3 regions of the Microbispora sp. NPDC049125 genome follow, and region 2 is predicted to be linked to each of the others. Evidence: riboswitches for the same ligand, from Rfam matches in the RefSeq annotation. Region 2 holds a riboswitch; each other region holds the start of a gene.
What was found. Region 2 has a riboswitch for cyclic di-AMP ahead of AB0B72_RS38100 (CHAP domain-containing protein). Riboswitches for the same ligand answer to the same signal wherever they lie in the genome.

Region 1 (3,487 bases), on a different contig from region 2:
GCCGGCCCGGTTCGTCTGGGCCGGCGGAGCATGCCGCGCGGCGGGCTCAGTCGGCGATCCGCACGCCTCCCGCGAAGGGCCGGTTGCCGATCTTCGCGACGCGGACGACGTCCCCGGTCTGCGGCGCGTGGACCATGTAGCCGCCGCCGATGTAGATGCCCACGTGGTGCAGGTTGGAGTAGAAGAACACCAGGTCGCCCGGCCGGAGCTGGTCGCGGGGGATGTGCGTCCCCGCGGTCCACTGGTCGCCCGTGTAGTGCGGGAGGCTGATCCCCACCTGCTGGTAGGCCGCCATCACCAGGCCGGAGCAGTCGAACGACCCGGGGCCGGCCGCGCCCCACACGTACGGCTTCATCTGCTGGCTGAGCGCCCACCGCGCCGCCTCGGCGGCCTTGCCCTGCCCGACGATCGGGAACGACACCCGGGTGGCGCTGCCGCCGCTGATGGTGCCGGCGACTTTGCTGTAGAGATTGCTCTCGGCCTTCTTGACCAGCTTGGTGATCTTGTCGCGGCGGTCGTTGAGGCTGGCGAGGAGCTTCTTGACCTCACCCTGGCGGGCGGTCGCGCTCGCCTTGGCCCGCTCGGCGGCGTCCCGGGCCTTGGAGACCTCGGCGAGCTGCTGTCCCTGCTGCATCTCCAGGGCGTACGTCGTCGAGGCCTGGTCCAGGTACTGCTCGGGGTCGGTCGTGCCGACCAGCGCCAGGGCCGATCCCAGGCCACCGGTCATGTAGGAGTCCTGCGCGAGGAGGCTGGCCCGCTGGCGGCGGATCTCCAGCTCGGCCGCGCTCTTGTCGAGAGTCTTCTTGGCCAGCGCGGCCGACCGCTCGGCCGCGCTGAGGCGGACGCGCTCACCGTTGTACTGCTCGCTGAGGGTCTCGATCTCGGTGTGCAGCCGCTCGACCTCGGCCGCGAGCTGCTTGAGGCTCGGCTTGGGGTCGGCGGTCGCGGCGACCACGGGGGCGCCGAAGCTGATGGCGGTGAGCGCGACGCCGACGAATAACAGCCGGCGGATGGTTCCGGACCCGGACCTGGGGGCTCCGGACCGCCGGTCCCGGGCGTGCCTGCCCGTGGACCGTCCTCCACGCATGCGCAACCAAGCTCCTCTCCAACGTCGTGCCGTACACCACCGGCCGCCGTCTGTGGCGACGCGGGCCACTCGGCGTCCGTACGGCACTCCTGGTGCCTACCGGGTTAGCTGACGGGTTCGGGCCGGAGTAGCCCTACCATTTCGGATTCACCCCTTGGTGATCACAATTCTGATCCCACCGCTGGGTCCCCGGCTCCCCTACGCGCCGGAGCGCGGCGGGGACTCGGCATCCGGCCCGCGCGAAGCGCTCGCGATGACCGGCATCGTCGCTGGACATTAGTGCACCTCGAGTTCGTGCTCAACCAGAACTCCCAACTCCGTCTAGGTTCCACAACCGGGTGATCACGGCACGGTTACGGTGGTTCAGGCGATACACCCCCTTTAACCTGCGTTTAAGCTCCTTTGGGGATTTTTCGACGGGGGTCTTCGCAGGTCCAGGACGGGGCAAAACTCGCCTGCCCGCTTCGTAGTACAGGCCGAGCCGCTCCGTGTCGTCGCGGCTACCGGTGGTTACACCACGACGTTGGGGATGGTGTTTCGGCATGGCCGATAACCCCGCTCCGGGGGCGTACCCCAGGCGCCGCACGTCCTGGCGTGCGGCGCGGCTAGGCTGGCGGACCATGGAGCAGGTCGCCGAGCACACGCCCGCGGACGCCGGCCCCCCGGCCGTGGTCGTACGCCGGGCGAGGACGCCGGACGTCCGGGCGATCCGCCGCCTCGTCGACACCTATTCGGGTGTCGGGCCCCGCCTGCTGGAGAAGAGCACGGTCACGCTGTACGAGGACGTCCAGGAGTTCTGGGTCGCGCAGCTCGGCGAGCAGGTGGTCGGCTGCGGTGCGCTCCACGTGCTGTGGGAGGACCTCGCCGAGATCCGCACCGTCGCCGTCGACCCGTCCGCGCGCGGCAGGGGGATCGGGCACCGGATCGTCGCCGCGCTCATCGACGCCGCCCGCGACTTGGGCGTGACCAAGGTGTTCTGCCTGACCTTCGAGGTCGAGTTCTTCGGCAGGCACGGCTTCGTGCCCATCCAGGGGACGCCGGTGGCTCCCGAGGTGTATGCCGAACTACTGGCCTCCTACGACGAGGGCGTCGCCGAATTCCTTGAATTGGAGCACGTCAAGCCCAACACGTTGGGCAACGAACGGATGCTCCTTCACCTTGACCAGCGATCTTGATCGTGGTGGCGACGCGCCGTAAAGGTGACTGTCGATCCACCTTGTCGCTACTTTTACCATTATCGGCATGCGCCACGCCATGCGGCGCGTGCATCTTCGAAACGAGGTGACACGGTGAGCACCGGACAGCCGCCGTACCCGCAGGATGATTCGGACGGCGCGTCACCGCCGCCGTCGGAACGCGGATACGACCACGACCAGCCTCCCCAGAACTACGATCCCGACGTCACGGTGGTCGGCTACCGCACTCCCACCCAAAACACGGGCACCCAGAACACCGGGCCCCAGCAGGCGCCGTACGGGCAGCAGCCCGCCTACGGCGGCTACGGCCAGGAGCAGCAGTACGGCCAGCAGGCCCAGGGCTACGGTCAGGACCAGCAGTACGGCCAGCAGGCCCAGGGCTACGGCCAGCAGCCTCCGCAGCAGGGCTACGGCCAGCAGCCCGGGTACGGCCAGCAGGCTCAGCAAGGCCAGCCGGAGTACGGCCAGCAGGAGTACGGACAGCCCGGCTACGGCCAGCAGCCCGGGTACGGCCAGCAGGGTCAGCAGCCGGGCTACGGCCAGGCGCAGCCGGAGTACGGGCAGCAGGGCTACGGCCAGCAGCCCGGCTACGGGCAGCAGCAGGGATACGGCCAGCAGCCTCCGCAGCAGGGCTACGGGCAGCAGGGATACGGCCAGCAGCCCGGGTACGGCCAGCAGGCTCAGCAAGGCCAGCCGGACTACGGCCAGCAGCAGGGATACGGGCAGCAGGGGCAGCCGGACTACGGACAGCCCGGCTACGGCCAGCAGGGTTACGGCCAGCAGGCCGGCTACGGGCAGCAGCAGGGATACGGTCAGCAGGCGTACGGCCAGCCGGGCCAGCAGGCGTACGGCCAGCCGGGCTACGGCCAGCAGTCGTACGGCCAGCCGGGGTATGCCCAGCCGTACGGCGCTCAGGGCCCCATCCCGCCCGGGGCTCCCGCCCCGCTCGCCGAGTGGTGGCAGCGCCTGGTGGCCAGGATCATCGACGGCGTGATCGTGGGCATCCCGTTCTTCGTCATCTCGCTGGTCATCACCGCGGCCATCGTGACGCAGCCGAACTTCGACATGCAGACCGGCACCATCACCCAAGGCGGCGGTCTGTTCCTGGCGACCCTGCTGATCGCTATCGTCAGCGGCGTCGTGGCGGTCGCGTACGAGTTCCTGATGCTGAAGGCGCGGGGACAGACGGTCGGGAAGATGGTCA
Region 2 (3,487 bases):
CATCAGCGAGGCGCAACTGCGCAACAAGACCCTGTCCGACCTCGGTGACCAGCTCGTCAGCCACTATGTCGGCAAGGCCAAGCAGGCGGGCGCCTCGTGGAGCGAGATCGGCGACGCCATCGGGGTCTCCAAACAGGCCGCCCAGCAGCGCCACGCGCCCACCCCGTTCGAGCGGTTCACCGACCTGAACCGGCACAGCATCGTGCTGGCGCAGGAGGCCGCCCGGACGCACAAGCACGACTTCATCGGCACGGAGCACATCCTGCTCGGCCTGCTCGGCGAGCCGCGGGGCCTGGCGTACGAGGTGCTGATGGCGAAAACCGAGTCGGAGCAGCGCATCCGCGACGCGATCGGGGAAGTGCTGCCACCGGCGGGAGAGAAGGCGCCGCGGGGTCACATCGCGTTCCGGCCGGAGAGCATGGAGGCCATCGAGCACGCACTTCGCGCGTCGGCCGAGCTCGGCCACGACTGGGTCGGCACGGAACACTCGCTGCTGGGCCTGATGCGCACCGAGGAGAGCCCGGCCGCGCAGATCCTGCGCAACCTCGGCTTCACGCCGGACGAGTTGCACGAGACGGTCAAGACCGAGATCGCCAAACGGTCCGCCGCAGGCGACAAGTAGCGGCGAAACGATCAGATGCCGCGGCGGACCGCGGCTAGGCGTCGCCGAGCCGGGCGGCCTGGGCCTCCAGGTAGCGCTGCTCGGGCAGGCTGGCCGTACGGCGGGCGGCGGTGCGGTACAGAGACCGGGCGGCGGCGTGATCACCGGCCATCTCCAGCAGGTGCGCGCGGACCGCGTGCAGCCGGTGGTGCCCGGCCAGGCGGTCGTCGGCGTCGAGCGGCCGCAGCAGGTCGAGGCCGGCCTGCGGGCCCTGGACCATGGCGACGGCGACGGCGCGGTTCAGCGTGACCATGGGGTTGGGGGTCACCCGTTCCAGCAGTTCGTAGAGGGCGGCGACCTGGGGCCAGTCGACGTCCCGCGTGGTGGACGCCTCGGCGTGCACGGCGGCGATCGCGGCCTGGAGCTGGTACTGCCCCAGCGGCGCGCGGGCCAGCGTCTCGGTGATGAGCGCGATCCCCTCGGCGATCTGGTCGCGGTTCCACCGGCCGCGGTCCTGCTCGGCGAGGGGAACCAGCGCGCCGTCGGGGGTGGTGCGCGCCGACCGCCGGGCGTCGGTGAGCAGCATCAGCGCGAGCAGCCCGGCGACCTCCCCGTCCTCGGGCAGCAGCCGGTGGACGGCCCTGGCCAGCCGGATCGCCTCGCCGGTCAGCTCCGCCTGCTGCAGGTCCGGGCCCGAGGTGGTGGTGTAGCCCTCGTTGAAGATCAGGTACAGCACGTGCAGGACCACCCGGAGCCGTTCCTCGCGCTCCTGCTCGGGCGGCATGCCGAACGGGATCCCCGTCGTCTTGATGCGCTGCTTGGCCCTGCTGATGCGCTGGGCCATCGTCGCCTCCGGCACCATGAAGGCCCGGGCGATCTGCGCGGTGGTGAGGCCGCCGACGGCCCGAAGGGTGAGCGCCACCTGGGAGGGCGCCGACAGCGCCGGATGGCAGCACATGAACAGCAAAGTGAGCGTGTCGTCCCGGTCGGGCCGCCAATCGCCGGGCTCGGGGGCCTGGAGGGCGTCCGGCGGGGACATCGCCGCCATGGTCGCCTCCCGCTGCCTGCGGGACTCGTCGCTGCGCCACTGGTCGATGAGGCGGCGGGAGGCGACCGTGGTGAGCCAGCCCTGCGGATTGTCGGGGACGCCGTCGGCCGGCCACTGCACGGCGGCGGCGAGCAGCGCCTCCTGTACGGCGTCCTCGCAGGCGTCGAAGTGGCCGTAGCGCCGGATGAGCGAGCCCAGCGCCAGCGGCGCGAGCCTGCGCAGCTCGTCCTCGATCCGGCGGTCGGCCGTCATCTCCCGCCCCCCGGCGGGGCCGGCAGTGACCACGGGCGTCCCTCCTCCTCGCCGGCGCGGCCCGGCGTCGATCAGGTTCGAGGGGTCCCAGTCAACCACGACCCGCGCCGAGGACCGCGCCTCCGGTGATCAGGGAGCGGTGTAGTAGGGGTAGCCGTATCCGGTGATGCTGGACGTGGGCCGGTTCCGGATCTGCACCGCGCCGCCGCCGGCGTTGCCCTCGATGGTGCGGATCGTGCCGTTACCGTTGTCCTTGACGACGAATCCGACGTGGTCGATGTCGTCGAAGTTCTTGCTGCCGCTCCAGCTGAAGAACACCACCGCACCCGGCTTGGGGACGGTTCCCCAGCGGTTGTGGGCGGCGAACCAGCGGGCGTGCTCCACCGTGTAGGCGTCGGAGCCCATGACCGGCTGGATGCCGAGCTTCTGGCCGACCCAGGAGACGAACATGTCGCACCACGGCGCGTTGGCGTAGCCGGAAAGGGTGCCGCCGTCCCGGGACAGGGTCTCCCTGGCGCGCGGGGTGGACATGTACCACTGCTGGAACTTGGTGCCCCCGCCGTTGGCGTTCTCGCTGATGCCCACCTGGCTTGCGGCCAGTTTCAGGACGTCGCCGGGGCCGACCTTGGGCAGCCCGGCCGCGGCCTTGGCGAGGGGGTCGAGCTGGGGGGCGCCGTCCGCGACGGTCCGTGCCGAGGGCCCGCTGTCCGCGTGGGCCGCGAGCGGGGCGGCGAACGGGGCCACGGAGAGGGCCGAGGTGAGGGCTCCCGTCGCGAGGGCAGCGCTAAGACAGGTCCTGAGGGCATGCATGCGGGGCGTACTCCCTTGCTTCCATGCCGCCTACCGGGTTAGCTGACGGGTTCGGGCTGGAAGTCGCCCTACGGCACTGGGTGCCGATTCACCCCGGAGAGAGGTGGGTCCCCGGCTCCGCGCGGACGCGGACTCGGCGGCGACACGACCATCCGAGGCCGGGCGGTCGTGTCGATCCTGAGAGGGGCACATTTGACCGGGCAAACGGACAACTATGCCCCGAGTTACATGAAAGGTAACTTCTACGCCGAAACCGGTCAAGTAAGGATAAGTCGGATTTTACGTCGCAGCTTTCCGTCAAGGCCTGGACGTCGTCGCAGGTAGATCGCCTGGGTGAGGGTCAGGTAGATCTACGATTGCCTTCGCTTCGGGGCCTGTACGCCAGCGCTCCTCGCATGGGAGCCCGTGCGCCACCGCCTTTCGCCTCGGAGCCCGCACGCCACGCCCCCGGCGCTCGCCATCAGGTCGTCGCCCCGAGTGGCCCGGTGTGGTCACGCGCTCCGCCGGCGCCCCCAAGCGGCCAGGATCTCCCGCTCCTTGGCGGGGTCGAGACCCAGCTCCGCCATGCCGGGAGGCGGCACCCGGCCGCCCGCGACCAGCCAGGCCCAGGTGTCGGCCACGGTCTCCTCCAGGGGCCGGCAGCGCAGTCCGGTGGCCTCGGCCCGCCTGATGTCCGTCCAGACGAGCCCCGCCAGTTCGGGTTCCGGCGGGAGCCAGCCCGGCAGTTCGGCCCAGCGGTCCATCCCCGCAGCCTCGATCGCCTCGGGGGCGACCCA
Region 3 (3,487 bases), on a different contig from region 2:
CGCTTCCCCCTGGTGGAGGTGGACGCCACCTACTACAACCCGCCGGCCCGGCGTACGGCCGAGCTGTGGCGTGACCGTACGCCGAAGGACTTCACCTTCAACGTGAAGGCGTTCTCCCTGCTCACGCAGCATCCGACCCGGCCGGCGGCCCTCTACAAGGATCTGCGGGCCGCTGCCGGGGAGTCCAAGCGGACCCTCTACCTGCGTGATCTCCCTCCGGACGCCGTCGAGGAGGTGTGGCGCCGCTTCCTGGGAGCGCTGGAGCCGTTGCACGAGGCGGGGAAACTGGGCGCGGTGCTGTTCCAGTTCCCGCAGTGGTTCCCGCCGGGCGCCGCCAACCGGCGTTACATCCTCGAATGCCGGGACCGCTGCCTGCCGATGCGCGTCTGCGTCGAGTTCCGCAACGCCGCGTGGATGGACGGGGACACCCAGCGGGACACCCTCGGCTTCCTGGCCGGCAACGATCTGCCGTACGTGGGAGTGGACATGCCGCAGGGTCACCCGTCGTCGATCCCGCCGGTGCTGGCGGCCACCTCGGACCTCGCCGTCGTCCGGCTGCACGGTCACTCGGAGAAGTGGACGAGCCGGGTCATCGAGGAGCGGTTCGGATATCTGTACTCCGAGCAGGAGCTTCAGGGCTGGGCCGGCCGGATCGCGGAACTGTCAGAGGAGGCGGCGGCGACGCATGTGCTGACCAACAACTGCTGCGCCGACAACTCCCAGCGCAACGCCGCGCGGCTGGCCGACCTGCTGGAAGAGCGGGGCGCCGACGTCGTGCGGCCCGCGCCGCCGCCCGCGCCGGGAGAGCCGTATGCCGACGCCCCTCCCTTGTGGTCGTGATCCGCAGACCGACCTACGCGCTCGCCAGGCAAAGAGGTGTTTTGTCCTATTTACACCCTTATGGTGTTGTGTGTACCTTTGAGGGTAGTGGCGCGTGTAGCGATGCCCCCCACCCTCGCTTCCGCTGCCACTTTCGTTGCCCGGACCGCGCGCTCCGGCGGGACCTCCGTCCCGGCAGGAGTGCGCGGCCGCCGAATCCGCGTCTCGCGGAGCCGGGGACCCATCCTCTCGGGGTGAATCGGAGCGCCGGCCCAGGCTGCGCCCCGTAGGGCACTTCCTGCCCGAACCCGTCAGCTAACCCGGTAGGCGGCATGGAAGCAAGGAGTCAACACCTTCATGCCCGACCATCGCCCCATCTCGGCCGCTCCCTCTCCCAAGAAGCGGCTGAGCCTCTCGAAGAAGCGCCTCGGCGCCGTCATCGCAGGCGTGACCATGGCCATGTCGGTCGCCACCGCCACCCTCGTGCCCAGCGGCCCGGCGCACGCCGGCGGCGTGCCCGGCGGCCCCGAGCACACCGCCCCGTACACCTACGGCTCCGACGTCTCGGGCTACGAGTCTGACTACGACTGGGGTGCCAGCCGGGCACAGTTCGGAATCATCAAGGCCACCGAGGGCCTGGACTTCCGTGACCCCGCCTTCGCACGGCACTGGCGTGAGCTGGACAAGAAGGGCATCGTCCGGGGCGTCTACCACTACGGCCACCCCTCCAACGATCCCATCGCCGAGGCCGACTACTTCCTGTCGGTGGTGAACGAGCAGCCCAGCAAGCCCGGAGACCTGCTCGTGCTGGACCTGGAGACCAGTGACGACGAGTCCGTCGCCCACGTCAACAGCTGGGCGAAGGCCTGGCTGGCTCACGTGAAGGAGAAGACCGGCGTCACCCCGATGTTCTACAGCGGCTGGAACTTCGCCAACACCTACGGCTACGGCCTGCAGCAGTACCCCTTGTGGGTGGCTCACTACGGCAGGGCCCAGGGGGACGTCACACCGCCCGCCGACTGGAAGACCTGGACGATCCACCAGTACACGGACACCCCCATCGACCAGAACGTCTCTTCCCTGACTCCCCGCCAGCTGCGCGCCCTCGGCCGCCGCTGAGCCCGGGTGCAGGCCCGGGTCCACTTCTGGTTCGGCGCGCCGGCCGTTCGGGTCATCATGGGGACATGACGACCGCCGAGAGCTACGCCGAGTTCGCCGCGCGGGAGGCGCACGGCGTGTCGCCCGCCTACGAGCGGCTGTCGCTCGCGGTCTCCCGCGACGACGAGGTGCTCGGGCTGCTCGGCACGCTGCCGCCGGCCAAGCGGCAGCCGAACCTGCTGTTCGGCGTCGTACGGCTCCTCGGCGGCCCGGTCGAGGATCCGGCCGCCTTCCACGACTACACGGTGGCGAACTGGCCGGCGATAGAGACGGAGATGCGCACCCGGGCCACCCAGACGAACGAGGCGGGGCGGTGCGCTGTGCTGCTCCCGCTGCTGGCCGCGCTGCCGCAGCCGCTCGCGCTGCTGGAGGTCGGCGCGTCCGCCGGGTTGTGTCTCTACCCCGACCGCTACGCCTACCGCTACGGCGACCACCTGGTCGGCTCCGGCGAACCGGTCCTCGAATGCGCGGCGACCGGAGTGGCGCCGCCGGCGGGCGTGCCGGAGGTGGTGTGGCGGGCCGGCCTGGATCTGAACCCGCTCGACGTGACCGACCCCGCCGACGTCGCGTGGCTCGACGCCCTCATCTGGCCGGAGCACGCGCACCGCCGCGCCCGGCTGCGGGCCGCGGCGGCCGTCGCCGCGGCCGAGCCGCCGCTCCTCGTGCGCGGAGACCTGGTGGACGACCTGCCGGCGCTGGCCGCGCGGGCGCCGGCGGGCGCGACGCTGGTGGTGTTCCACACCTCCGTGATGTACCAGGTGCCGGCGCCGAGGCGGGAGGCGTTCGCCGAGGTGGTACGCCGGCTGCCCGGGCACTGGATCGCGAACGAGGCCCCGGGCGTGATGCCCTGCGACGGGCTGCCGCGGCCGCCGGGGGAGGCGCTGCACAACGTGCTCGCACTGGACGGGACGCCGCTCGCCTGGACCCGGGGGCACGGGCAGGCGATCGTCTGGTTCGGGTGACGCCGGCGCGGTGGGCCACGGCGACCCGCGCGGTCAGGGAGTCAGCTCGCCGGCGTCCGTACCGTGCCATTCGACCAGCAGCACGGTGGCGTCGTCCTGGAGATGGCCGCCGTGGTAGTCGAGGACGCTGTGGATCAGGCGGCGCAGCGTTTCCGGCACCGGCAGGGCGTCGGCGTTGTGGCGGATGATGAAGTCGACGAAGCGGGTGAGGCCGAACTCGCGGCCCTGGCTGCCGCGGGCCTCGGTGATGCCGTCGGTGTAGAACACCACCCGGTCGCCCGGCTGCAGTTGTTCGTGGCACAGCGTGACGGGCAGGCCGAGGTCCAGCCCCATCGGGTGGGCGGGCGGGCAGCGCAGGGTGGTGATCCTCCGGCCGTCCCTGATCACGACCGGTGGGTGATGGCCGCGGTTCACCCAGCTCAGCACACCGGTGGAGATGTCCAGATCGGCCAGGATCGCGGTGACGAAGCGGGTGGCCCGGCCGAACTCGCCGATCAACGTGCGTTCGACCGCCTCGCTCGTCTCGACCAGGCCGGCTCCCCGGCGGC

Region 1: linked by a shared signal. The riboswitch ahead of AB0B72_RS32720 (NlpC/P60 family protein) and the one ahead of AB0B72_RS38100 (CHAP domain-containing protein) in region 2 are both predicted to bind cyclic di-AMP.
Region 3: linked by a shared signal. The riboswitch ahead of AB0B72_RS35055 (glycoside hydrolase family 25 protein) and the one ahead of AB0B72_RS38100 (CHAP domain-containing protein) in region 2 are both predicted to bind cyclic di-AMP.

The regions. Positions count from the first base shown of each region.
Region 1 covers NZ_JBEZDW010000039.1:1,195-4,681, reverse strand. The annotation lists gene AB0B72_RS32720 (NlpC/P60 family protein) at 47-1,087, opposite strand; cyclic di-AMP (ydaO/yuaA leader) riboswitch at 1,167-1,326, opposite strand; gene AB0B72_RS32715 (amino-acid N-acetyltransferase) at 1,708-2,262, shown strand; gene AB0B72_RS32710 (RDD family protein) at 2,377-3,487, shown strand, end outside.
Region 2 covers NZ_JBEZDW010000059.1:14,789-18,275, forward strand. The annotation lists gene AB0B72_RS38090 (Clp protease N-terminal domain-containing protein) at 1-622, shown strand, start outside; gene AB0B72_RS38095 (RNA polymerase sigma factor) at 657-1,901, opposite strand; gene AB0B72_RS38100 (CHAP domain-containing protein) at 2,031-2,711, opposite strand; cyclic di-AMP (ydaO/yuaA leader) riboswitch at 2,725-2,860, opposite strand; gene AB0B72_RS38105 (NAD-dependent epimerase/dehydratase family protein) at 3,203-3,487, opposite strand, start outside.
Region 3 covers NZ_JBEZDW010000046.1:6,872-10,358, forward strand. The annotation lists gene AB0B72_RS35050 (DUF72 domain-containing protein) at 1-840, shown strand, start outside; cyclic di-AMP (ydaO/yuaA leader) riboswitch at 1,020-1,164, shown strand; gene AB0B72_RS35055 (glycoside hydrolase family 25 protein) at 1,177-1,938, shown strand; gene AB0B72_RS35060 (DUF2332 family protein) at 2,004-2,939, shown strand; gene AB0B72_RS35065 (PP2C family protein-serine/threonine phosphatase) at 2,973-3,487, opposite strand, start outside.